DNA from 3 places in the Bradyrhizobium genosp. SA-4 str. CB756 genome. Region 3 is predicted to be linked to each of the others. Evidence: riboswitches for the same ligand, from Rfam matches in the RefSeq annotation. Region 3 holds a riboswitch; each other region holds the start of a gene.
The links. Region 3 has a riboswitch for cobalamin ahead of BRAGE_RS55960 (TonB-dependent receptor). Riboswitches for the same ligand answer to the same signal wherever they lie in the genome.
Positions count from the first base shown of each region.

Region 1 (7,781 bases), 1.4 Mb from region 3:
TGAGTGCTTCCTGGTGCTGGCCTCGCGTTGCCAATATGAGCACGTAGAATGCAAGGAGAATTACGAGGCCGCGCATACCAAGGATCTTCCCGAAGCTGTGACAATTGTGGAGCGGTTGTATTCGGTGCATTTGGTGAAGCCGATGCAGGAGTGAATTACCGGAATTCGACGGAAGCTCTACAACAGGCGGCAAACGATAGCGGGCCGCCGAGGGTGCCAGCGTCAGTTCAGCAACTCGACCCTGCCGGTGTCGAGCCGATACAGGCCCCCGACGACCTTTAGTCTGTTCTGCTCAACTGCCGCGTTCAGAATCGGCCCCGTCGATTTTAGTTTGTCGACGTTATCGATTACATTTTGTCGGGTTGCTTCGGCGAACGTGTCACGGGTTTGCTGGCGCGATCCTTTTACCGCAGGCGCAAGCGCAGCAACGAGGGATGAAATGTGCCCCGGCGGCGGCTTATCGTCGTGGAGCGACTTGATCGTGGCGTCTATCGCACCGCAATGATCGTGGCCAAGTACCAGGATCAGCGGCGTGTTCAGCACGGCCACCGCATATTCCATACTGGCGAGCGTGTCATCGTTGACGAAGTTACCGGCGAGGCGGCAGACAAACAGATCACCAAGTCCGCTGCCGAAGACAAGTTCAGGCGCTACGCGAGAATCGGCGCAGCTCAGAACCGCGGCATATGGATTTTGCCCAGCCACCAAAACCTCACGCTCGCGCTTGAAATCGTCGCGTCGTGATACGCCCTGGACATAGCGATCGTTCCCTTCCATTAGCCGCTTCAGGGCAGCCTCCGGCGAGATCAGGTTATTCGGCTTGGGCGGCGCTTTTGCTTCCTTTGCATCGACAATGTTGTTGCCAACCCGTAGGCAAACCGCCGAAAAAGCGGACAGCAACAGCGAGCGGCGCGACGGCGCGATCTTGGTCAGATAGGTCAGAGAACAGCCTGCCTTCATGTATCTCACCTCATCGCGCGGCTTTACGCCACCCGGTGGCTTCGGCTTCCGCTTCGCTGCAGAGCCAGCGTTCACCGGGCTTGGTCATCTCGATTTGTTCGTAACTGAGTTGCCCGGGCAGGTGATAAATGCGCTCGCCATTGCGGCCCATAGTGCCTTTTATCACACACTCGGAGGAGGGCGGGTCCGATAGCAGCGCGGATCCGAGCAGGAGCGCCTGAGCGTCGACGGGAACCGAGCTCGCGCCGATGATGATCGTCCCCTTATTGCGGCGACGCCAGTCCCAGGGGGCGATGAACGCCCCCGACCACAGCCCCGCGCAGGTTTTGCTCGCCACAACTTCATAGATGACGTACGGCCCCGACGAGAGTGCCCAACCAGAGCGTACCATCCAGGCGTTCACGTCCTCGCCTTCTATAAAGCAACTGCCGCGTGACCTGCCGTATTCATCACGTCCTGTGGTATGACAATCCCACGTTCGTCCGTTCGAATGCTTGATCAGCTCGTCGCGAGCAGCTAGGCCGCAAGCCCATTTCCGACCGTGGGCGTCGAGGCAAATCTGGTCAGTTTCGGGAGCTTCGATGCCTGAGAGCCGAAGCTTGGATCGCTCGATCTCGATCGTATTGCCGTCGAGGATGCGCGGAGGACCGCGGAGCTTCGCCGCGCAGACCGGAGATGCGATGATAGCGAACAATGCGACCATCATTACGCGGTGTTTCATCCCGACAAAAACCTCTCGCTCTTGGTTCATGTTCACGCACGATCCGGCGCCGCCGCATTCGGCTGCTTAAATGCTTGTCCATTATTCGGCCGCATCTTTCGACGCTTGATCTATGAAAGCGTGAGCTTCATTTCCAAGCTACGACCTGACGCTGCGTGAGGTTCAAGCGATTTCTTCCGGTGTGCGTGTCGCGGTATCCTTAGCCTCGTCGGTCTTTCTCACGGGGCGGGTACTGCACCCTCTCGACCTGAGGAGGAGATCTCCATCGCTCGGCGGCGGACTTGGTATGCGAGAGAAAGCCAAGCCTCGAACGCTGTTTTCTCACGCACTTCAAGATGAAGTCGCGTATGAATCTTGACGTCGAGTGGAAGTCAGGCGGGGAGGAGCAACCTGGCTATGCTTGTGGCAACCCGCATCGGCAGACAGAAGGCTGCCGACGGTTTCAGCGAGGGCGATGACATTTCGCTGTAAGTTCTTGTCAGGACGAGATTGATTTTCGAAAGAAATCTGGTCTCGCTTCCTCTGAGATCTGGACAAAGGCGCCGCGGAGTTCAGCTCAAGACTCGCTGCGTAAATGAATCGGTATCGTTTGCTCAAACCGCCAATCCGCGAGCCATCTTTTGGAGAGCCACGCGTGAATGCCAATCGCATTGTGGCCTTTCGCACCTCTGCGGTGCGCCATAATCTTCGTGGTGCCGCCGCCCCGTTCGTAGAAGAGCCCGATTGTTGTGGGCGGCGCGACTGGCGGCCGCTCTGTCGTAGTGCGCTTCACCGCGATCACAGGTGAAGATTGACCCGGCAAGCCCGGCACGAGGGCGTGCGTTTGCGCCAGAAGATGTGGAACGGCAACCTGCGTGGCTTCGTCGTATACGCACCGCACGAGGGGTATGCCGCCCGCGTGTTCGGACGATCGCGAGCACCATCCTGATGCCATTCGGTACGAGGCGTCAATCCGCATCATGGCTGCCCCATCGCGGCACTCGGGCAGGCCGCTCTGGTGCGGTTTAGCCGACTCAAGCTACAATCGTTCTCAACGACCTCACTACACAATGGGAATCAAATGGCTGCAGCTCCACGGGAATTGCCGGTCTCTTCTTACGCACTTGAAGTGGATGGCCGACTCAGAGCTGAATTCGCAACCAAAGACGGCGCCAGGGCAGGCGGAGCAGAACTAAAGAAGCGTTTTCCCATGCTTCAAGTCCGGATCTATGACGCGCAAACGAATGCGCGCGAGGAAATTTAGCGCCGAATCAGTCGTTCCTCGATGCCTCGCGCACGGCTCCGGGGCTCGTCGCCGGGGCCAGTCGGAAACGGCCGATGTTCGAGGGTATGCCGACACTGCCCCATTACCCTCTTAATGGGTTTGTCGCAGCGCTTGATCGTGCCGGCTCGGCGTCGGCATGCTCACCAGTCAATCGCGCGATGCGCGGCCTGCACGCCGGATCAGGGCCCGAGGCATCTCCAAGCCCGGTCCCTTGAAGAGTGGCATGGAGAGCTGGTTCCCTCGCAGATCGGTGTTCTCTCACTGCGTCGGGTGCGCTGGGAGCAAAATCTCGCCAACTGGTATGCGCCTCTGAGCTCGACTGTCGCGGAAAGCCTCGAGTAATCGTGCTGCCCGATTTTTGCCTGACGGGCTAAAGGCTGCGGGAAAGGCTCGCGACGGTTGCGAAGGCGTAAGCACCGACACTTTAGCGCTGATATGTCTTGCAGTTACTCTGAGGCGGTCGGCGGTAAAGGAGCTGCGGCGCGATCTTTGCTCCGCGCGACCATTAAACGGAGGGCTTTCGCCCCTTCTTACTCTTCCCGTTCCTTGGGCTCCATCCGAGCGAACCAGGAGCCAGGAGGAAAGGCGGCGATACGCTTGGCAAAGGAGGATTGCGGCTCCCAATCTTGCCCTTCGCTCTTCTCGAAAGTGATGACCCCGTTATGGGTGTAAAAACGGGGCCCTGGGATATTACAGTTCACTAAAAGCAAAACGCGCCACAGATCACCTTTTTCGGTCGGCTTGTCCTTCTGCTTCGGCAAGTAGTCCACTCCAACAGGCTCAACGATAGTGCAGCGGCCCTGCCGCAGGAGATCGCCGAGCGGGCCCTGCGTGGTCGTCACGAAGTTGAAGTTGCTCGGATCATGCAGAAAGCGAAGATTTGCGTCCCTTTCGCCATCCTTGACTTCACTGGCGATCAACCCGAGCGCCAGGGCGTGCCAGCCCAATTCGATCGGCTTTGCATAGGTCGACGCAAGTTGAAACGTGCCGTCGAGTGCGATCCTCCAGGTGATAACGTGCTGTTCGTCTAATACATCATCCGCGTGCCTGGTCCACGAAACGAAAACATAGTCGTTTCCGTCAAGTTCAGCGACGCCCCACATTCGAGGGACGAACCGTGCAACTTTCGAGACGTTGGAGATAATTTGTTCTATTGTCTCACCGTCTTGCGCTCGCCACGTTGACTTGAATCTTTCGATATGGGGGCTCTCGATAGCGCGAGCACGGTCGCCAGTCGCAGCCAGCCCGGCTAGACAGATCAGGGATCGACCGAGACAAAACAATAACGCGCGTCTTCCAGACACTTTTCTCATGACTGTTGGCCTATCTGGTTTCATCCACACGTCATTGCAGAGCGGGCAACTTCAGCCTGTTATGCGCGAGCGCAAGAAGTTAGCGACGACGCGACGGGGGACCGATGGTGTCCCGTGCGAGCAGGCGCTCTATCACGCGCCGCTAACTTCGTTGCCGGCGACAGCCTCAAGTTGCTGTGCTAGACATGCCCAGCAGGAGGAGACTGGGCATGCCGAAGACTTGCATTCCTCGTGCCAGGTTAATAGACGGCAATTCGCACCGCTTCTATGCCCTCTTTGTCGGCTTTCCGACGTGCGGGCGTCTCGATGTTTCCGTTCAGCGCGGCTTATGCACCCTCGTCACGCGCCGAATGTTCGGTGGGCGCAGCTGAACGCCTCGACCAAGTTCCTGATGAGAATTGGGAGCACGTTTGCCGCCACAGAACTGTTTGGCTCACTATCGTTACCGGAGTGTCAGCTTTCGTCCTCTGGCATGCCTCTGGGTACTCGCGGCCGAGAGGCCAGAGCGCGTTTGGCGCTTCTTTCGCGACATCCGGCACTCGCGCCGAGCATTTGGAGTCTGGCTGGCACTGCAAATCAACGTGCCGGTCAGGTATGTTGCTGACTTTGCCACGTGTCTTAGGCCTGTGCAGCACGGATCCAGCTGGTCGAGAGGGCGGCTGGATGGCGGACGCGCTCGAAAAACCTGCTGGGAAGCCTGGGACACGCATCAAATGCGTTCTGCTCCAGGCAGAAGTCCCGACCGCGGAAGCCGCTTTTATCCCTTCCACCGAACTGGCGTGCGGCCAGAGGGCAGCTGCGATGGTCATCACAATATCGCTGACTGCAGAGCGCATCTACATCGACTCAGCGATAAGGATGCGCGGTCATTCGCGTAGCGGATGCTGCAGCACCAGCTTGCGACATAATCTGAGAGGTTGACGGAAGACTTGTCTTGCCGATAATCCAAATCGTCGAGGTTCTCCGGTCCCACTTGATCCGGAGCTAAGAGGGAAGCCGGTGACAATGCCGGCGCTGCCCCCGCAACTGTGAGCGGCAAGCCGCTGTCCAACGATGTCACTGAAGCCTGCGCGGCTTCGGGAAGGCCGGACAGAAGCGATGACCCGCGAGCCAGGAGACCTGCCCCGACAATTATTCGTCCACGGGCGGGGTGTCCCGGTGGTGCGCCAAGCAGCCGTCGCACCGCGCGACTTCCCCTGCCTGCGTCCGCCACGGCCTTTGCCCCCAACATGGGGTTAACTTATGTCTCTTCTCTCCCTTCCGGTTGCCACGCTTGGAACGCCACGCATCGGTCCAAGGCGCGAGCTCAAACTCGCTCTTGAAAGCTACTGGGCGGGAAAACGCAGCGAACTGCAGTTGCTCGAGGACGCAGCTGGCCTGCGTGCCGCAAACTGGGCTCGTCAGAAATCTATCGGCGTCACCGTCATTCCATCGAACGATTTCTCGCTGTATGATCAGGTGCTCGACACAAGTGTCATGGTTGGCGCCATCCCAGAGATTTACGCTTCGAACGCCGAATCCGTTTCGCTGAAGACGTACTTCGCCATGGCCCGGGGGTCACAATGCGACGATCAGGATGCGAGTTGCGGTCGCGGACCGCGCGGATTTGGCGCACCCGCTCAGGAGATGACCAAGTGGTTCGATACCAACTACCACTACATGGTGCCCGAGTTTCACAGAGGGCAGACTTTCAGGCTATGCTCTCGCAAGCCGATCGAGGAGTATGAGGAAGCCAAGGCCCTTGGCTTTCAGACCCGCCCTGTCCTGATCGGGCCGGTCACATTCCTAAAGCTCGGCAAGAGTCCCGATCCTGCGTTCCAGCCACTCTCACTACTGGATGAACTGTTACCGGCCTATATCGAGGTTCTGCAGGAATTGGCCAAACGTGGGGCAAATTGGGTTCAGTTCGACGAGCCCTGCCTGGTTCTTGATCTGGATGAGAGGGCGCGGCAGTCTTTGCGACATGCCTATGATCGGCTCGCCAAGGAGGTGCCGGCCATCAAGATCTTAGTTGCCAGCTATTTCGGCGACCTCGGGGACAATCTGAATACCGCGTTGAGCCTGCCAGTTGCCGGACTACACCTCGACCTAGTTCGAGCGCCACAGTTGTTGGACCAGATCATCGCTGGCGGCCGAAGTGATCTCGTCATGTCGCTCGGTGTCGTCGACGGCCGGAATGTATGGCGGTCGAATTTGTCGTCGCTGCGCCAGCGGCTCGAACCCGCGATTGCGAAGCTCGGCAAGGACCGTGTACAGATTGCCCCATCCTGCTCGCTGCTTCATGTGCCGGTCGATGTTGAACTTGAAACCGGGCTCGTTTCCGACGTCAAGAGCTGGCTCGCTTTTGCGGTCCAGAAGATGCGGGAGCTTGCGATCCTGGCGCGGGCACTCGCAGGCGACCAGAATGTTGCGCCAGCTCTTGCCGAGTCGGAATGTGCCGCGACTGTTCGCCGGACTTCGCCGAAAATCCGTGATGCCAATGTCGCTGTCCGGATGAAAGCGATCGATCAGACCATGCGTCGACGCGGGAGCCCATTTGCCCGTCGTGCCGAGATCCAAAGCAATCGTTTCGGACTACCGGCTTTTCCTACCACGACCATCGGATCGTTTCCGCAGACCACAGAGGTCCGGAATGCCCGTGCGGCGCATGCGCGAGGCGCGATAAGTGACGAGCAATACGACAGGTTCCTCAAGGAGGAGACTGCGCGCGCCGTACGTTGGCAGGAGGACATCGGTCTCGACGTCCTCGTGCACGGCGAGTTCGAGCGCAATGACATGGTGCAGTACTTCGGCGAGCACCTCGCCGGCTTCGCATTTACCAGGAACGGATGGGTGCAGTCGTACGGCTCGCGTTGCGTCAGGCCACCGATCCTGTTTGGCGATGTGGTGCGGCCGAAGCCTATCACCGTGGACTGGTGGCGCTACGCGCAATCACTAACGAGGAAGCCGATGAAGGCCATGTTGACCGGACCGGTGACGATTTTGAACTGGTCCTTTGTTCGCGATGATATTCCCAGAAGCGAGGTCTGTCGCCAGATTGCGCTCGCGATCCGAGACGAAGTCCGCGATCTCGAGAATGCTGGTGCGACAATGATCCAGATCGACGAAGCCGCACTGCGCGAAGGAATGCCGTTGCGTCGATCTGAGTGGACGGCCTATCTCGACTGGGCCGTGGATTGCTTCAGCATCTGCTCATCGGGCGTCGCCGATGAAACGCAAATTCATACACATATGTGCTACTCGGAGTTCAACGACATCATCGGTGCGATCGCTGCAATGGACGCAGATGTCATCTCGATCGAGACGTCGCGCTCGAAAATGGAACTACTCGACGCGTTCAGGAACTACGAATATCCAAATCAGATCGGACCGGGCGTGTACGACATCCACTCCCCACGCGTTCCCGAGGCGGGCGAAATGAAGGAACTGATGGTATTGGCTCGGACCCGGCTGCAGGATTCGCAGCTCTGGGTCAATCCGGACTGCGGCCTGAAGACGCGCAAATGGGAGGAAGTGCGGCCGG
Region 1 is NZ_KI421499.1:5,917,649-5,925,429, reverse strand. Features, by position in the region: gene BRAGE_RS0128760 (carbonic anhydrase) at 223-960, opposite strand; gene BRAGE_RS0128755 (thermonuclease family protein) at 971-1,711, opposite strand; gene BRAGE_RS0128750 (nodulate formation efficiency C protein) at 3,476-4,258, opposite strand; cobalamin riboswitch at 5,198-5,399, shown strand; gene metE (5-methyltetrahydropteroyltriglutamate--homocysteine S-methyltransferase) at 5,501-7,781, shown strand, end outside.
Region 1: linked by a shared signal. The riboswitch ahead of metE (5-methyltetrahydropteroyltriglutamate--homocysteine S-methyltransferase) and the one ahead of BRAGE_RS55960 (TonB-dependent receptor) in region 3 are both predicted to bind cobalamin.

Region 2 (7,781 bases), 210 kb from region 3:
CCGATCGGCTTTTCGCTGGACCTCTGCGCCGGCATCGTCGAGCGCATCAAGACGGAGCTCAATCTGCCGAACCTCGGCGTCAATTATGCGCCGGTGAACTCGTCCAACCGCATCCCGCTGATCCAGAGTGGTACGGTCGATATCGAATGCGGCGGCACGGCGAATGACAGGAAGCGCCAGGAGCAGGTCTCGTTCTCCGTCGCCACTTTCGTCAGCCAGCCGCGCTGGCTGGTCAAGGCCGACAGCGGCCTGAAGACCGCCCGCGATCTGAAGGGCAAGACCATCGTCGTCACCCAGGGCTCCAATGCCGTGGGCTTTGCGCAAGGCGTCAATGCGAAGGAGCAGCTCGGCTTCAACATCGTCCAGGCAAAGGACCATGCGGAATCCTTCCTGATGCTGAACACCGGCCGCGCGGCCGCCTTCATGGAGGACGATATCCTGCTCGCCGGCCTCAAGGCCGCCGCTCCGAAACCCGACGCGCTGATCTTCCTCCCCGAGGGCTATGCCAAGATCTATTATGGCCTGATGTTCACGAAAGGCGATGCAGGCTTCAAGGCGCTGGTCGATGACGTTCTTGCCAAGCAGATGGCGTCGGGCCAGTTCGAGAAGACCTATGCCAAATGGTTCACCAAGCCGATCCCGCCCAAAGGCGAGAACCTCGCGTTCCCGCTGACGGACGAACTGATGGAACGGATCGCACATCCCAGCGATGCGGTCGACTAGGCAATAGCGGAGCGCATCGCGCAGAACTGCTCGCACCCTGAGCTTCGAGGTTCGCCATGTTCACAGTGCTTTTTGAGCAGACGGCGGATGGCCAGCGCTATATCGACTGGCTGCTGTCGGGCCTCGGCTGGACGCTGGCGCTGGCGTTCTTCGGCTGGTGGATCGCCTTTGCCGTCGGCGTCATCGTCGGCATCGGCCGGACCGCGCAGAGCCGGATCGTCGCGGCCCTGGCGCGGCTCTATGTGGAGATCTTCCGCAACATCCCCGTGCTGGTGCAGATGTTCCTCTGGTACTTCGTGCTGCCGGAGATCCTCCCCGCCGCGCTCGGAAACGCCATCAAGCAGATTCCCCCGCCGTGGGGATCGTTCTTCCCGGCGCTCGTGTGCCTCGGCCTCTACACCGCGGCCAGGATCGCCGAACAGGTTCGCGCCGGGATCGAGGCGCTGCCGAAGGGACAGGTCGAGGCGGCAAGCGCGCTCGGGCTCGGCGGTTATCTGACCTATCGTTACGTCATCCTGCCGCAGGCGCTGCGCCTGATCATCCCGAGCCTGACCAGCGAGGTGATGGGCATCTACAAGAACACCTCCGTCGCTCTCACGATCGGGCTGATGGAGCTGACGGCACAGGCCCGGCAGATCAGCGAAGCGACGTTCCAGACCTTCACCGCGTTCGGCGCTGCGACGCTTGTTTACCTCGCGCTGGCGCTCATCGCCTACCAGGGCATGGCGCTGATCGACAGGGCCGTGCGCGTTCCGGGCACGGGGCACGCAGAGGATGCGGTCGAACCGGCGTCGATGCAGGCCGCCGAACAGGTCGGCTCTTTGCCCGATGCGATGGAGGTCGTGAAATGAACAGCCTCGATTTCTCCATTGTTGCTCAGGCATGGCCGTATCTCTGGTCGGGATTGCTGTTTTCGCTGGCGCTGACCGCGGTGGCTTTCGTGGTCGGCTTGATCCTCGGCACCTGTTTGGCCCTGGTGCAGCACTTCGAAGTGCCCGTGCTTGGCAAGCTCGTGCGCGGCTATGTCGCCTTGATGCGCTCGATCCCGCTGATCCTGGTCCTGTTCTGGTTCTTCTTCCTGGTGCCGATCGTGCTCGGCCATCTCGCCGGTAACGGCCGCCCGATTCCGATCGGCGCCACCTGGACCGCGTTCATCACGTTCGGTCTGTTCGAGGCCGCCTATTACTCGGAAATCATCCGCGTCGGGTTGCGGGCGGTGAACCGGGGACAGTTCGAGGCCTGCCAGGCGCTCGCATTGTCCACCTTCGACACCTATCGCTGTGTGATCCTGCCGCAGGTGCTGCGTGTCGCCAGCCCGATCATCCTGAGCCAGACCATCATCCTGTTCCAGGACACCTCGCTGGTCTACGTGCTGTCGCTCACCGATCTGCTCGGCGCAGCCTCCAAGCTCGCGCAGCTCAACGGCCGTCTGGTCGAGATGTATCTGGTCATCACGGTGGTCTACCTCGCGATCAGCTCTGTGGCATCGCAATGCGTAGCATCCTTGCGCAAGCGCTATGCGATTGCGGGAATGCGCCGATAGACAAGCGAAACCTTCGGAGGGAGCAAATGCTTCAGCAGATGAACGGGAACGGGGCCAATCGGTCCGCTTCCATCGTCACCGTCGAGAACCTGGTGAAGCGGTTCGGCAGTTTCACGGCCCTGAGCGACGTCAACCTGAATGTCGCTGCGGGCGAGAAGATCGTGCTTTGCGGTCCCTCGGGCTCGGGCAAGTCGACGCTGATCCGCTGCATCAATCATATCGAGAAGCATGACGGCGGCCGCATCGTCGTCGATGGCGTCGAGCTGACCGACCGGATGGGCGACGTCAACAGCGTCCGCCGCGAAGTGGGGATGGTGTTCCAGAGCTTCAACCTGTTTCCGCATCTTTCGGTGGTCGAGAACTGCATGCTGGCGCCGATGAAGGTGCGCGGCCTGTCCCGCGCGGAAGCGCAGGAGCGTGCGCTCGGCTTCCTGCGCAAGGTGCGCATTCACGATCAGGCGAACAAATATCCGGGGCAGCTGTCCGGCGGCCAGCAGCAGCGCGTCGCCATCGCGCGCGCGCTGTGCATGCAGCCGAAGATCATGCTGTTCGACGAGCCGACCTCCGCGCTCGACCCGGAGATGGTCAAGGAGGTGCTGGAGACCATGGTGGAGCTCGCGCGGGACGGCATGACCATGGTCTGCGTCACCCACGAGATGGGCTTTGCCCGCGAGGTCGCCGACCGCGTGGTGTTCATGGATCGCGGCTCCATCGTCGAGGAGGCCGATCCGGAAACCTTCTTCCGTGCGCCCGAGACGGAGCGGGCGAGGGCGTTCCTCGGCCAGATCATCCATTAGGAGCGGGTTGGCTCTGCGGCGACAATGAGATCCTGACGGTTCTCATCCTCGATGCTGCCCCAGCGTTCCTCACCATCGGAACGAAGCCGCCACTTCATAGCTACGCGGCGCGCCGAGGATGATCTCGTCGGCGTAGCCCGGGTCGCCCCAGGCCGCATAGCGCTTGTTCGTCAAATTCCTGACCCGGAATGAAATCCGCGTCCGGTCCACCCCCGGGAAGTACGCTTTCGGGATGTCGACGAATGCGAACGCATCGAACGTGGTGTAGGCATTCATGACGAGCAGATTGTCCTGGAAGTTGAAGCGGTCGCCGACGTGACGCATCAGGCCCCCGATCTCGACCGGCAGCGTCGTGTCGAACCGGTACGAGGCGCCGGCATTGGCGATGAAGTTCGGCACGTTGGGCGGCGTCTTGCCTGAATAGGACTGGAATACGCCATTGCCATCGACATAATTGAAATCGATGAAGCGCGACTGCACGAAGGCGACGTTGCCCCACAGTTTCAGGCCGGCGGCCGGGTTGATCGCCGCCGCAATCTCGATGCCCTTGGATTCGATCTTGCCGGCGACGTTGAAGACGATGCCGCTCTCCGGGACGTAGACGTTCTTGCGCTGGATGTCGAAGGCCGAGAACGTGGCCTCGGCCCGCTTGTCGGCCGATAGCACCTTGACGCCGGTCTCGTAGGTGCGCGACGTCGTCAGCAGGAGCGGCACGGACGGTGCGAGGATGAAGATGTTGGCCACCGTCGGGTCTGCCGCGGTCGCGTATTGGCTGTACAGCATCACGCCCGGGGTGATGTCCCAGGTGTAGCCGACGCGGCCGGTGACGGGATTGAACGTCGTCGAGAAGGGATACCCCTTCGCGGACTCCAGCGTGCCGTCGGGGAAGAAGCGGGTCCGGTCCAGCTTGATGTCCTCGAACCGGATGCCGCCGATCAACGCGAAGGTCGAGGTCAGCTTGAGCCGGTCCTCGAACGACAACGAGGCGGTGTTGACGCGGGTGTAGATCTTCTCGTCGCTGCGAGGGCCGTAGGGCCCGCGGTCGGGATTGAGCAGGTCGACGTAGTCGTTGAAGAACAGCGTGTCCTGCGAGACGTTGAACTGGTTGTTGCTCGCCGCCACGGTCGCGACGAAGCGGTTGTCCATTCCGCCAATGCTGGAATTGACGGTGAGGTCGGTGATGTTGCCGTAGAGCCGCTGCGCGTGATCCAGCGCCAGGCGCTCGCGATAGATGCTCTGCGCGCCGGCGAAGTTGCCGACAGTCTGGTCGAACGACGAGATCTCGTTGTTGAACCAGTGCCGGTGCGCGTCATAGCCGTAGACTTGGCTGCGCAGCGAGATGCTGTTGGTGATGTCCCATTGGAAGCCGCTGCGCAGCCAGAGCTCACTGGCGCCGCTGTGATTGTCGAGCACGTTGTAACTCGTGGTCAGCGTACGCGCGTCGATCGTCGGCGGGACTGGCGTGCCGCCGCCGAGGTAATAGTTGCTCCAGACCCCCGAGACGATGCCATTCGTCGGCACGATGCCCGGCCCGTTCGCCGGTACGATCGGCGTGCCCCAGTAGAAGCGGTCCTTGTCCTGCCTGTATTCGGCTGCGCCCCAGACCTTCAGGCTATCGTTGACGCGATAATTCAGCTGGCCCGAGACATTGCTGAGCCTGGAGTAGCTGTCCTCGATGAAGCTCTTGTCGTTGAAATGGCTGATGTCGAAGCGGTAGTCGAGGCCATCGATCAGCGTAGAGCCGCCCGAACCATAACCGGCGCGATAGCCGTTGAAGGAATCGTAGGAGGTGAAGGCTTCGTTGACGATCGGACCGGTATGCGGCGCTTTGGTCACGTAGTTGACGGCGCCGCCGGTTGCGCCAAGACCTGCCACCAGCGAGTCCGGTCCCTTGATGATCTCGACCTGCTGCAGGCCCGCGACATCCATGGGACGGCCGGTCATGGTCGACGGCCCGATCGGAATGCCGTTGTAGAGGGTGTTGAGCTGATCGCCGGAAAAGCCGCGCATCGAGAAGATCGCTGGTGCCCCGGGCGCATCGCCGCCAGTCACGCCGACTGCCGCCTTTGCGACGTCGGTGGTGGTCCGGATGCCCAGGTCCTGCATGGTCTGCTGGCTGATGACCTCGACGGTCGCCGGCGTCTCCCGGGCCGAAATGCCGAGGCGAGAGGAGACCCCGGCGACGGCGGCGGTGTTCAACGGTGTCGTGTCGCCGGCGGGCGGGTTGGTGGGCCTTGCAGCGATCGGTGCTGTCGGTCTTCGCCCCGTGGCCCGGCGGGCGGTCCGAGGCTTTTGGTTGCCCGGGCTGATTGCAGGCGCCGTCCTCGGTGTGGACGGGGAGACAGTCACTGGACCGATCTCCACGGGCGGCTTGTCACGGTCCACGCTCTGCGCGATCGCAGCCGCCGACAGCGACACGGAAGAGAGCAGGGAGATCAGGAAAACACGTGAATAGCCTGGCGCAACGCCGGCACGAGAATGAAGAGTTTGCACGACAACGCTCTGCGGCGACGCAAATAAACTGTCACCGCGGTTGCCTTAGTCATCTACCTTCGCCCCAGGCGGCAGATGCAGCGGCTACTTGTCCGACATCGGGGCACCCCGCCCAATGCGTTCGCGCGTGACTCATGGCTGGCAGCAGGTTTCCTGGCTCGCGGGTCATCGCCTTCGACCGCCTTCCCAGAGGCCCGAACGGGGCTCCAGTGGTTCGTTTGGTCGTCGGCTATCCGCCTACAGTTGCGGGGGCAGCCGCGGAATTGTCCGTCGAGACGGACGCACCGCATTCCCTTGAATAGTCCTTGCGGACACTACCGATCATGAAACTGGCAGCTGGCGATGAAGCCGTCAATATCCGAAGGGGACCCGTCGATTGGCCCGACCTTCGATAATGGCCATGTGTGGCTGTTTTGCCCGACCATCCAAATTCGCGCCGGCATCGATTGGCGCGCGGCGCAATTCCGCTGGCGCCTTCTGCCGCTGCAAACGCTGTTCCCGAAATCTAGAGACATTTGCGAGACCTGCGAGCGCTTCGATCGCTCGCCCAACCGCAAACCAAGGAACGCACCATGCAAACGTCGCTTCACTCCCGTCGATCCGCCATCTTCCTGCTGATGGCAGCCGTGAACATCGGACAGATTTCGATGGCGCACGGCGAGGTGCCAGTCCCCGATGCGATCGTCGGGACATGGGAGGCGGACGACGGCACGGTGAAGCTCGACATGTTCAGGAGCGGAACGGAATTCCAGGCGCGCATGCTCTACGGCAACGAGATCGTGGAGGCGGACAACGTGACCTTCAAGAAGGACGCCAAGAACCCCGATCCCGCGCTGCGTGCGCGGTCGCTGAAGAACATTGTCTTCATCGCCGGCTTGCGCTGGGAGGATGGCGAGTGGGGCGGCGGCACGATCTATGACGCCTCGTCCGGCCGCACCTACAACTGCAAGGCCACCGTCAAGGACGGCAAGATGCACCTCCGAGGCTATCTCGGGCTGCCCGCGATGGGACAAACCCGCACATTCCACCGCGCTCGCGGCTGAACGGATTTCCGCCAGGCCCGAACTGTCTTGCCAAAGCGCGGTCGCTGGTACCGCGCTTTTTCTTGGGAATACAGCGGCCCAAATCGGTCGTCAGGATTGGCGTGTTATGCAAGTCTATTGGCGCGCTTGGTCAGTCAATTCCTGCCACGGAGGCCGCAGGATAAGACAGGAACGAAGAGAGGTTGAAATGTTCGACAAGTCGAAGAGAACGGCGCTCGTCACCGGAGCGTCCTCCGGCATGGGCAAGGAAATCGCAAGGCGTCTTATCAAGGACGGATTCCAGGTCTTCGTCGCCGCGCGGCACGTCGACAAGATGGATGATCTCGTCGAGCTCGGGGCGAGGTCCCTGAGAATGGACATTTCGAGCGAGTCCGACATCCAGGCGACGGTCGATGCCATCCTGCGCGAGGTGGATGGCGTCGATGTGCTCGTCAACAACGCCGGCTTCGGCCTCTACGGTCCCGTCGAGGAGGTCGGCATCGACGAAGCGCGTTACCAGTTCGAGGTGAACCTGTTCGGCGCCGCTCGCCTGACGCAGCTTCTCTTGCCGAAGATGCGCGAAAAGCGCGCAGGCACGATCGTCAACATCACCTCGATGGGCGGCAAGATCTACACCCTCCTGGGTGCCTGGTACCATGCGACCAAGCATGCGCTGGAAGGCTGGTCCGATTGCCTGCGACTTGAACTGGCTCCGTTCGGCATCAAGGTCGTCGTCGTCGAGCCCGGCCTGATCGAGACGGGATTTGGCGATGTGGTTGCCAATGGCCTGCTCAAACGATCGGGTGGAGGTCCTTACGCCAAGCTGACGCAGGCCGTCGCGAAATCGACCCGTGCGGCTTATGGACAGGGACGCGGCACCAATCCAAGCGTCATCGCCGGCGTCGTGTCCAGGGCCGTGAAGGAGCCAAAGCCGCGCACCCGCTACGTTGCGGGTAAATATGCCTTGCCCATGATCAAGATTCGCGAATGGTTCGGCGACCGCCTGTTCGACCGCGTGATCATGAGCCAGATGCGCTAGGATTGTTCATGAGTGGTACAGCGGCAGACAGATGCAAGGTCCCCCGAGCCTTTTGGCAGGCCGTTGAACATATCGGCGTGCCGCCGGCCGTGCTGTTGCGGCAGGCGAAACTGCCGGCGACCTTGCACCTGAACGAGCAGGGGCAGGTCACCACAGTGCAATAT
Region 2 is NZ_KI421499.1:4,750,471-4,758,251, reverse strand. Features, by position in the region: gene BRAGE_RS0123295 (amino acid ABC transporter substrate-binding protein) at 1-723, shown strand, start outside; gene BRAGE_RS0123290 (amino acid ABC transporter permease) at 780-1,574, shown strand; gene BRAGE_RS0123285 (amino acid ABC transporter permease) at 1,571-2,266, shown strand; gene BRAGE_RS0123280 (amino acid ABC transporter ATP-binding protein) at 2,293-3,063, shown strand; gene BRAGE_RS0123275 (TonB-dependent receptor) at 3,133-5,556, opposite strand; cobalamin riboswitch at 5,683-5,890, opposite strand; gene BRAGE_RS0123270 (DUF2147 domain-containing protein) at 6,129-6,599, shown strand; gene BRAGE_RS0123265 (oxidoreductase) at 6,787-7,617, shown strand; gene BRAGE_RS0123260 (AraC family transcriptional regulator) at 7,626-7,781, shown strand, end outside.
Region 2: linked by a shared signal. The riboswitch ahead of BRAGE_RS0123275 (TonB-dependent receptor) and the one ahead of BRAGE_RS55960 (TonB-dependent receptor) in region 3 are both predicted to bind cobalamin.

Region 3 (7,781 bases):
TCTCGCCGTGCTGGCGCTGGCGAAGTCGCTGCGCGGTGTCACCGCGCCCGGCCTCGTCACTCCGCGCCTGCACAACGCGGCCTAAGAGATCAAGGGGCGGCCGTCATGGCCGCCCCTCGCGCTCGCGATGCTCACGCTCTCCCTGATAGGCATCGGTTGCGGCGATCCCGATCAGCTCACGCGCGCTGCGATCACTGCCATCAACGCCGCCGATCTCATCCTGATCCCGCGCAAGGGCACCGCAAAGTCCGATCTCGCCGATCTCAGGCGCACGATCTGCGCCGATGTGCTCACGAGCGACAGGACGCGCATTGCCGAGTTCGATCTTCCCGTGCGCGATGCGGATGAAGCCGATTACCGCAAGGGCGTGCACGATTGGCATGATGCGGTCGCCGCGACGTGGTCGCAGACGATCGCAGATCATCTTGGCGGTGAGGGCAAGATTGCGCTGCTGATCTGGGGCGATCCCTCGCTCTACGATTCCTCGCTGCGCATCGCGCGCCGGCTCAAGCCCTTGCCCAAGATCGAGGTCGTACCGGGCATCACCTCGATCCAGGCGCTGTGCGCGGCGCATGCATTGCCGCTCAACGAGATCGGCGAGCCTTTCCTTGTGACCACGGGACGCCGCCTGCGCGAAGGCGGCTGGCCACAAGGCGTCGATACCGTGGTGGTGATGCTCGACGGCGGCACCGCGTTCCAGTCGCTCGATCCGGCGGGGCTTCACATCTATTGGGGCGCCTATCTCGGCATGCAAGATCAGATCATCCACTCAGGCGCGCTGGCCGAGGTTGGTCCGCGCATCGTCGCCGCGCGGCAGGAAGCGCGCGAGCGGCATGGCTGGATCATGGACAGCTACATTCTCAAGCGCGGGCGTTAAGCGAGGCAGCATGTTACCCGAATGTGTCTACCAAAAGTGCCCCGAGATCTCCGCGGCCCATCGCGAAGCGGCGATTGCGCGTCAGGCGCAACTGACGAAACCGACCGGCGCGCTCGGTCGGCTCGAGCAGCTCGCGATCGAGCTTGCGGGCCTGCAAGCGACTGAGCAGCCGCGCGCCGCCCGCGTGCCCGTCATCGTTTTTGCCGGCGATCACGGCATCGTCGCGCAGGGCGTGTCGGCCTATCCGCAAGCCGTGACCATCGCGATGATGGCGAATTTTGCCTCCGGCGGCGCGGCGATCTCGGTGCTGGCGCGTGAACTGGGTTCGACCCTGGAAGTGGTCGACGCGGGCACGCTGGCGCAGGAGGAGATGGCGGGCGTCGTCACCGACAAGCCGCGCAGCGGCACGCGCGATTTCAGCACCGAGGCTGCGCTCACGCCTGCCGAGCTGGCCTTCGCATTCGAAACCGGCCAGCGCGCGGTGGCACGCGCGGAGGCCACCAACCCCGATCTCCTGATCTTCGGCGAGATGGGCATCGGCAACACCACTGCGTCCGCGGCGATCGCCGCGAGCCTGCTCGGCGTCGGCGCCGACGAGATCGCGGGCAGCGGCACCGGTATCGATGCCGCCGGCCGCGCGCACAAGGCGCGCGTGATTGACGCCGCGATCGCACGCCATGGCGTTGCGGGCGCAGCGCCCGAAAAAATCCTGTGCGCCGTCGGCGGCCTCGAGATCGCGGCGATCTCAGGCGCGATCATCGCGGCTGCGCAGCGCCGCATTCCCGTATTGATCGACGGCTTCATCGTATCAGTCGCCGCACTTGCGGCAGCGCGGCTCAACCCGTCATGCCAGCCGTTCCTGTTGCCGTCGCATCAGTCGGCGGAGCAGGGGCATCGGCTGGTGCTGCGTGCATTGAACGTGCAGCCGCTGATCAGCCTCGATCTCCGGCTCGGCGAGGGATCAGGCGCCGCCATCGCGCTGCCACTGGTGCGGTCGGCCTGCGCGCTCCACAACGGCATGGCGACGTTCGCGCAGGCCAATGTGCCGGATCGGCCTAAAGCGCGATGAGATCATCGCGCTTTAGGTTGTTGTTTCAGCATGATCTTTTCGGAAAACCGCTGCGCACTTTTCCGGATCATGCTTTAGCTGATCCGCTGGTTGACGGAGACGACGCGCCAGCCGGTCGTGAGCCGGTCGATCCGGGTCAGCGACAGCGGATCGATGACGAAGCGCAAGGCTGCCTGAGGCGTGAGGGCGAGCGCGATGCAGAGCGCGGCGCGGATGGTGCCGGAATGGACGACGAGCGCGGCTGGGCCCGAGCCAATCCGTGACAGGCCGAGCCGGACGCGCGCGACCTGATCCTCAAAGCTCTCGCCGCCCGGCGGCTTTCCACGCGCTGGATCGCTCCAGAACTTCGCATAGGCCTCGCCGCCGGTCGCTGCGAGCTCGTCATGCCGATGGCCGGTCCAGTCGCCAAAATCCTGCTCGGTGAATTCGCTCACCAGCGTCGGCTCCAGCCCCAGCGCCCGCGCGGTCTCGACCGTGCGCCGCGCCGGGCTGGCATAGCTCGCAGCATCCCGCGGCAGGCGCTGCCGCAGCGCCTCGAGTTGCGCGCGATCGCGGAGATCGGCCGGCGCGTCGGCCGCATGGATCGTGCCTTTGACGCCGTCGACGGGCGCATGCCGTATCAGCCAGAGGAAGGTCTCGCCTTCCATGCTCATCTCCAAGGAAATTGGGCGCTGTGGCAATAACGCCGCAGCTTGCACATTGACTCTGTCTTGGTCGTAATCCTAGATGCCTCTGACGGTTTCCCCGAGAGGGGATGAAAAGGGAATGCGGTGCGGGGACCTTGTCCCCAATGCCGTAGCTGCCCCCGCAACTGTAAGCGGTGAATCCTTCGTCAGAAGCCACTGGGTCCTCGGTCCCGGGAAGGCGACGAAGTGGTCACGACCCGCGAGCCAGGAGACCTGCCGTCAGCCGTGGTCACACGCGAAGATGTCGGTCGGGGAGTACAGACATTCGGCTTCATCGTACGGCTGAAAGCCTGATGATGGGACCTTGGTTCGCGGTGACGTGCCACTGACGTCACACCGAGGTCCAGGACCGTGTCTTCCATCCATATTGTACGACCGCGTCGTTTCCTGCTCGCCTCCGCCGCGCTCACGTCGCTTGCGGCCGCGGATGTGCCTGCCGCGCTGGCGCAGCAGGCCCGCGAACCCCTGCCGCCCGTTGAAGTCTCCCCCGCCCAATCCCGCAAGCAGGCCAAGCCGGCCGGCCGGGACGCGCAGAGCCCACGCCGCGCAACAGCGCGCAGGCCGGCGGCCGCATCGGCGGCGGCCAAGCCCGCCGTGCCGGCCGCAGCAGCGCAGACGCCACTCAACACCAATGTGGTGGCCGAGAGCGCTTCGCGACTCGGCCTGACCGTGCAGGAGACGCCCGCGACCGTCGAGGTCATCTCGGCGAAAACAATGCAGGAGCAGGGCTATCGCACCGTGTCGGAGGTGGCCCAGGGCGCCGTCGGTGTCACCTCCGGCGACAATCCGGCCGAGCCCGCGGCGTTCTCCATGCGTGGCTTCACCAACAGCCAGATCAACATGCTCTACAACGGCATCAAGATCGGTCCGCAGAACATGACCTCGCGGATCACTGATACGGCCAATCTCGCAGCCGTGGAATTTTTGAAAGGGCCGGCCTCGCTGATGTCCGGCGAAGGTGCCGCAGGTGGCGCAATCAACCTGGTCACGAAGCTGCCGCACACCGGGCCGATCCGGAATGAGGCTGACTTCTTTTGGGATTCGCTCAACTCGTTCGGCGTCCACTACGGCTCGGGCGGCAGCACCAACGTGCAGGGGCTCGACTACCGCTTCGATATCAGCCGCTCTTCGCTCAACGGCTTTGCCGACGATACCAACACCAAAACGTTCGATGTGTCGGGCCAGCTCAACTATCGCATCTCCGACAGCCTCAAGGTCTGGGGCGCGATCGAGTATCGCGAAGACCGCGGCAAGGCCTATTGGGGCGCGCCGCTGGTGCCGATCGCCTTCAGCGGCTCGCACGCAACGAGCGGCATCGTCTCGGGCAATTACGTCTCCAACTACAACGGAACCAATCTCGGCGCGGTCACCATCGACGACCGCACCTTCAACACCAACTACAACGTCCTCGACAATCGCAACGTCGCCCAGGAAGTGTGGCTGCGCGGAGGTTTCGAGCTGAAGCTCGCGCCCGACCTGACACTGAGGAGCCAGGCCTATGGCTACGGCGCCGAGCGCACCTGGTTCAACAATGAGGTCGAGGCATTCAACTCCGTCTCGAACCTCGTCAATCGCGAGCGCTTTTACGTCGCGCACAGCCAGCGTTTGGTCGGCAACATCACCGATCTGATCTGGGACACGAACATCGCTGGCTTCGATAACCGCCTGGTCACGACACTGTCGTCAAGCTATCTGGATTTTGTCAGGCCTGGTGCTGCGAACTTTCCGGGCGACTCGGTTTCGCTGGTCGATCCCGCCCGCGGCTATTACGGCCTGCTCACGATCCAGCAGCAGACCGCGCGCATCGACAACGAGGCGCTGTCATTCGAGGACCGGCTGAAGCTGACGCGCAGCTTTGCGCTGGTCGGCGGCCTCCGCGTCGAGCACATTGGACTCGATCGCAACTCGACCGACGTCAACGGCCTGGTGAAGGCAGGTTTCCCGTTCACCAAGGACTGGGTCCCGACGACAGGCCGCATCGGCTACACATGGGAGGCCGTACCCGGCCTGACCTTCTTCAGCCAGTACGCCACCGGCGCCGATGTCTCCGCCAACAACATCTTCCTGCTTGGTCCGACCCAGAATCTGGATCTGACGACCGCGCGCACCTACGAGACCGGCGTCAAGCACCTGTTCTGGGACAACAGGGCGGAGTGGTCATTCTCGGCCTACGACATCCTGCGCAAGAACGTCTATGCGGCAGCCGGCGGCCAGACGCTCAACATTGCGGGACGGCAGGAATCGAAGGGCGTCGAGCTTGCAGCCGCGGTGCGCCCGATCGAGCCGCTGCGTCTGTGGGGCAATATTGCCTATGTCGATGCGCGCTATGCCGACTACAATTTTGCCGGGGGGTCGTTCTCCGGCAACACGCCGCCGAACGTGCCGCGCATCGTCGCCAATGCCGGCGCGTCGTACCGGTTCTTCACGCCCTGGCCAGTGGAGCTCGGCATCACCGGCCGTCACGTCGGCGACCGCTACAACACCGACGCCAATGTCGTGACGATGAAGGCCTATACCGTCGCCGACGTCTACGCCTTCGTCGACATCCCGAAGACGGTGTTCAATGCGGTCGACCAGGCCCGCCTGACCTTCCGCGTACGCAACATCGCCGACAAGCGCTATGCGATCTGGGGCGATCCGTTCTATCCCGACCAGATCCTCCTGGGCGCGCCGCGCACCTATGAGCTCTCGGCCGCGTTCAAATGGTAGGGCGCTGACCACATGATGAGCGCGATCGTCCTGCTGCATCGCTGGCTCGGGGTCGCGTCCTGCCTGCTGTTCGCGATGTGGTTCGCGAGCGGGATCGTGATGCACTTCGTTCCGTTTCCGTCACTGACGGAAGCGGAGCGGTTTGCCGGATTGGCACCGGTCGATCGTGCGGAGGTGAGGATCACGGTCGCCGAAGCGGTGACGGCAAGCAAGCTACCGGATGCGACGCGCGCGCGGCTGATCCAGCGGGGCGATGGGCCGGTCTACATCGTGTCAGGGCGATCGCAGCTCGGCGCGGTCCACGCCTCCGATGGACGGGACGCAAGTGTGACGTCGGCCGACATTGCACTGGCCATTGCGCGGGCGCACGCCGTGCGGCGAGGGCTTGATCCCGCGCCGGCCGCGATCCTCGCACGCGCGGACTATGACCAATGGAGCGTTCCAAACGGCTTTGACCGCCATCGGCCCTTGTTTCGCATGGCCCTCGGCGATGCCGCCGGGACGGAGATCTATATCTCGTCACGCACCGGCGAAGTCGTCCTCGACACGACCCGAAGCGAGCGTGGCTGGAATTGGGTCGGCAGCGTCTTGCACTGGATTTATCCGACGGTGCTGAGGCGCAATTGGGCGCTGTGGGACCGCGTGGTCTGGACGCTGTCGCTGCTGGCCTCGATCGCGGCCTTGCTCGGTGCGGTGCTCGGGATCGTGCGGATCAGGATGCGAGGACGGGCGATCTCGACGCCGTATCGGGGCTGGCACGCCCTGCATCACCTCATCGGCCTCGCAGCAACGCTGTTCGTGCTGACCTGGATTTTCAGCGGCTGGCTGTCCATGGATCACGGCCGGCTGTTCTCGCGCGGGCAGTTGACGCCGGCCGAAGCGCGTGTGGCGGCTGCCGCGCCGGACTGGACGGCTTCATCGCGCGACCAGCTGCGGTCAGCGTCACCGGTCCGCGAAGTCGAATGGTTCGCGTTCGGCGGCAATCTCTATCGGCGCGACCGGCCTGCTCTGGGGTCCCAGACGTTGGTCAGGGCAGGGGATACGTCTCGTGCTGAACAAGCAGGTGTCTTGAGTGTCCGCGACATTCAGGAATTGACAGCGCGCCTTGCCGCGAACTGCGGCATGCCGTCCGTTCTCGCTGAGCCTGACGACTATCCCGCGCAGTCCGTCGTTCCCGGAGCGCCCGTCTACCGCGCCCGATGCGGCGAGGTCTGGTTCGATATCGACGGCGCCGACGGCAGCGTGCTGCAAAGGCTGGATGCCTCGCGGCGGGCCTATCGCTGGTTCTACAGCGCGCTGCACACGCTCGATTTTCCGGTCCTGATGGCGCATCCGCGTCTGCGCGACATCCTGATTGTCGGGCTCTGCGCGCTCGGGCTCGTATTCTCCGTGACCGGCATCGTCATCGGCTGGCGCCGTCTGCGGTCGACCTTCACGGCTTGAACGCGGATGAGCCTGGTCTGACCCTCACATCGGCTCGATGCCGATCTTCTTGATGATGCCGGCCCATTTCGTGGTCTCGGCGGTCATGAAATTGGTCAGGCCTTGGGGGTCCATCACCAGCGGCTCGGCGCCCTGCTCGACGAAGAGGGCGCGCACCTTCGGATCGTTCACGGCTTCGACCATCGCTTTATAGAGCTTGCCGACGATGGCCTTGTCGGTATTCGCCGGCGCGAGCAGCGCGAGCCAGGCGGCGCTCTCGTAATCCTTCAGGCCAGCCTCGGCCGCGGTCGGCACATCCGGCAGCGCGGTCATGCGCTTGTCGCTGGCAACCGCGAGCGGGCGCGCATCGCCGCTCTTGATCAGGCCGAGGACGTTGGGCAGGAGCTGGAAGCCGAGCGGGACTTGCCCTGCGATGAAGTCCGGCGTGTACGCGGCGATGTTGCGGTAGGGAACGTGGGTGATCTCGGTGCCGGTGAGCTGCTCGAAATAGGCCGCCGACAGATGCTGCGACGAGCCGACACCGACCGTCCCGTAGTTCAGCTCGCGCGGATGCGCCTTGGCGTAGTCGATCAGTTCACGCAGCGATTTCGGCGGCAGCCTCGAATTGATCACGATGACATTCGGCATCGTCGCGAACAGACCGATCGGGGCGAGATCCTTCTGCGGGTCGTAAGGAAGCTCCTTGTAGAGCGACTTGTTCGCAGCCAGCGGGCCGGAGGTGCTCATCAGCAGCGTGTAGCCATCAGCGGCCGCATGTGCCGCGGCCGCGGTGCCGATATTGCCGCCGGCGCCGGGGCGGTTGTCGACCACAAAGGCTTGTCCGAGCGAGGTGGACATGCGGTTGAGCAGGATGCGCGTGATGACATCGCTGGCGCTGCCGCCGGCAAAGGGCACGAGCACCTGGATCGGCCGCGCGGGGTAGTCTTGCGCTTGTGCGGGACGCAGTCCGGCCGCGGCGAGAGCTGCGCCTGCGCCGAACGAGAGCAGTGATCTCCGG
Region 3 is NZ_KI421499.1:4,536,327-4,544,107, reverse strand. Features, by position in the region: gene BRAGE_RS0122275 (energy-coupling factor ABC transporter permease) at 1-85, shown strand, start outside; gene cobF (precorrin-6A synthase (deacetylating)) at 128-877, shown strand; gene cobT (nicotinate-nucleotide--dimethylbenzimidazole phosphoribosyltransferase) at 888-1,946, shown strand; gene BRAGE_RS0122260 (histidine phosphatase family protein) at 2,021-2,593, opposite strand; cobalamin riboswitch at 2,666-2,867, shown strand; gene BRAGE_RS55960 (TonB-dependent receptor) at 2,984-5,341, shown strand; gene BRAGE_RS0122250 (PepSY-associated TM helix domain-containing protein) at 5,354-6,784, shown strand; gene BRAGE_RS0122245 (Bug family tripartite tricarboxylate transporter substrate binding protein) at 6,809-7,781, opposite strand, start outside.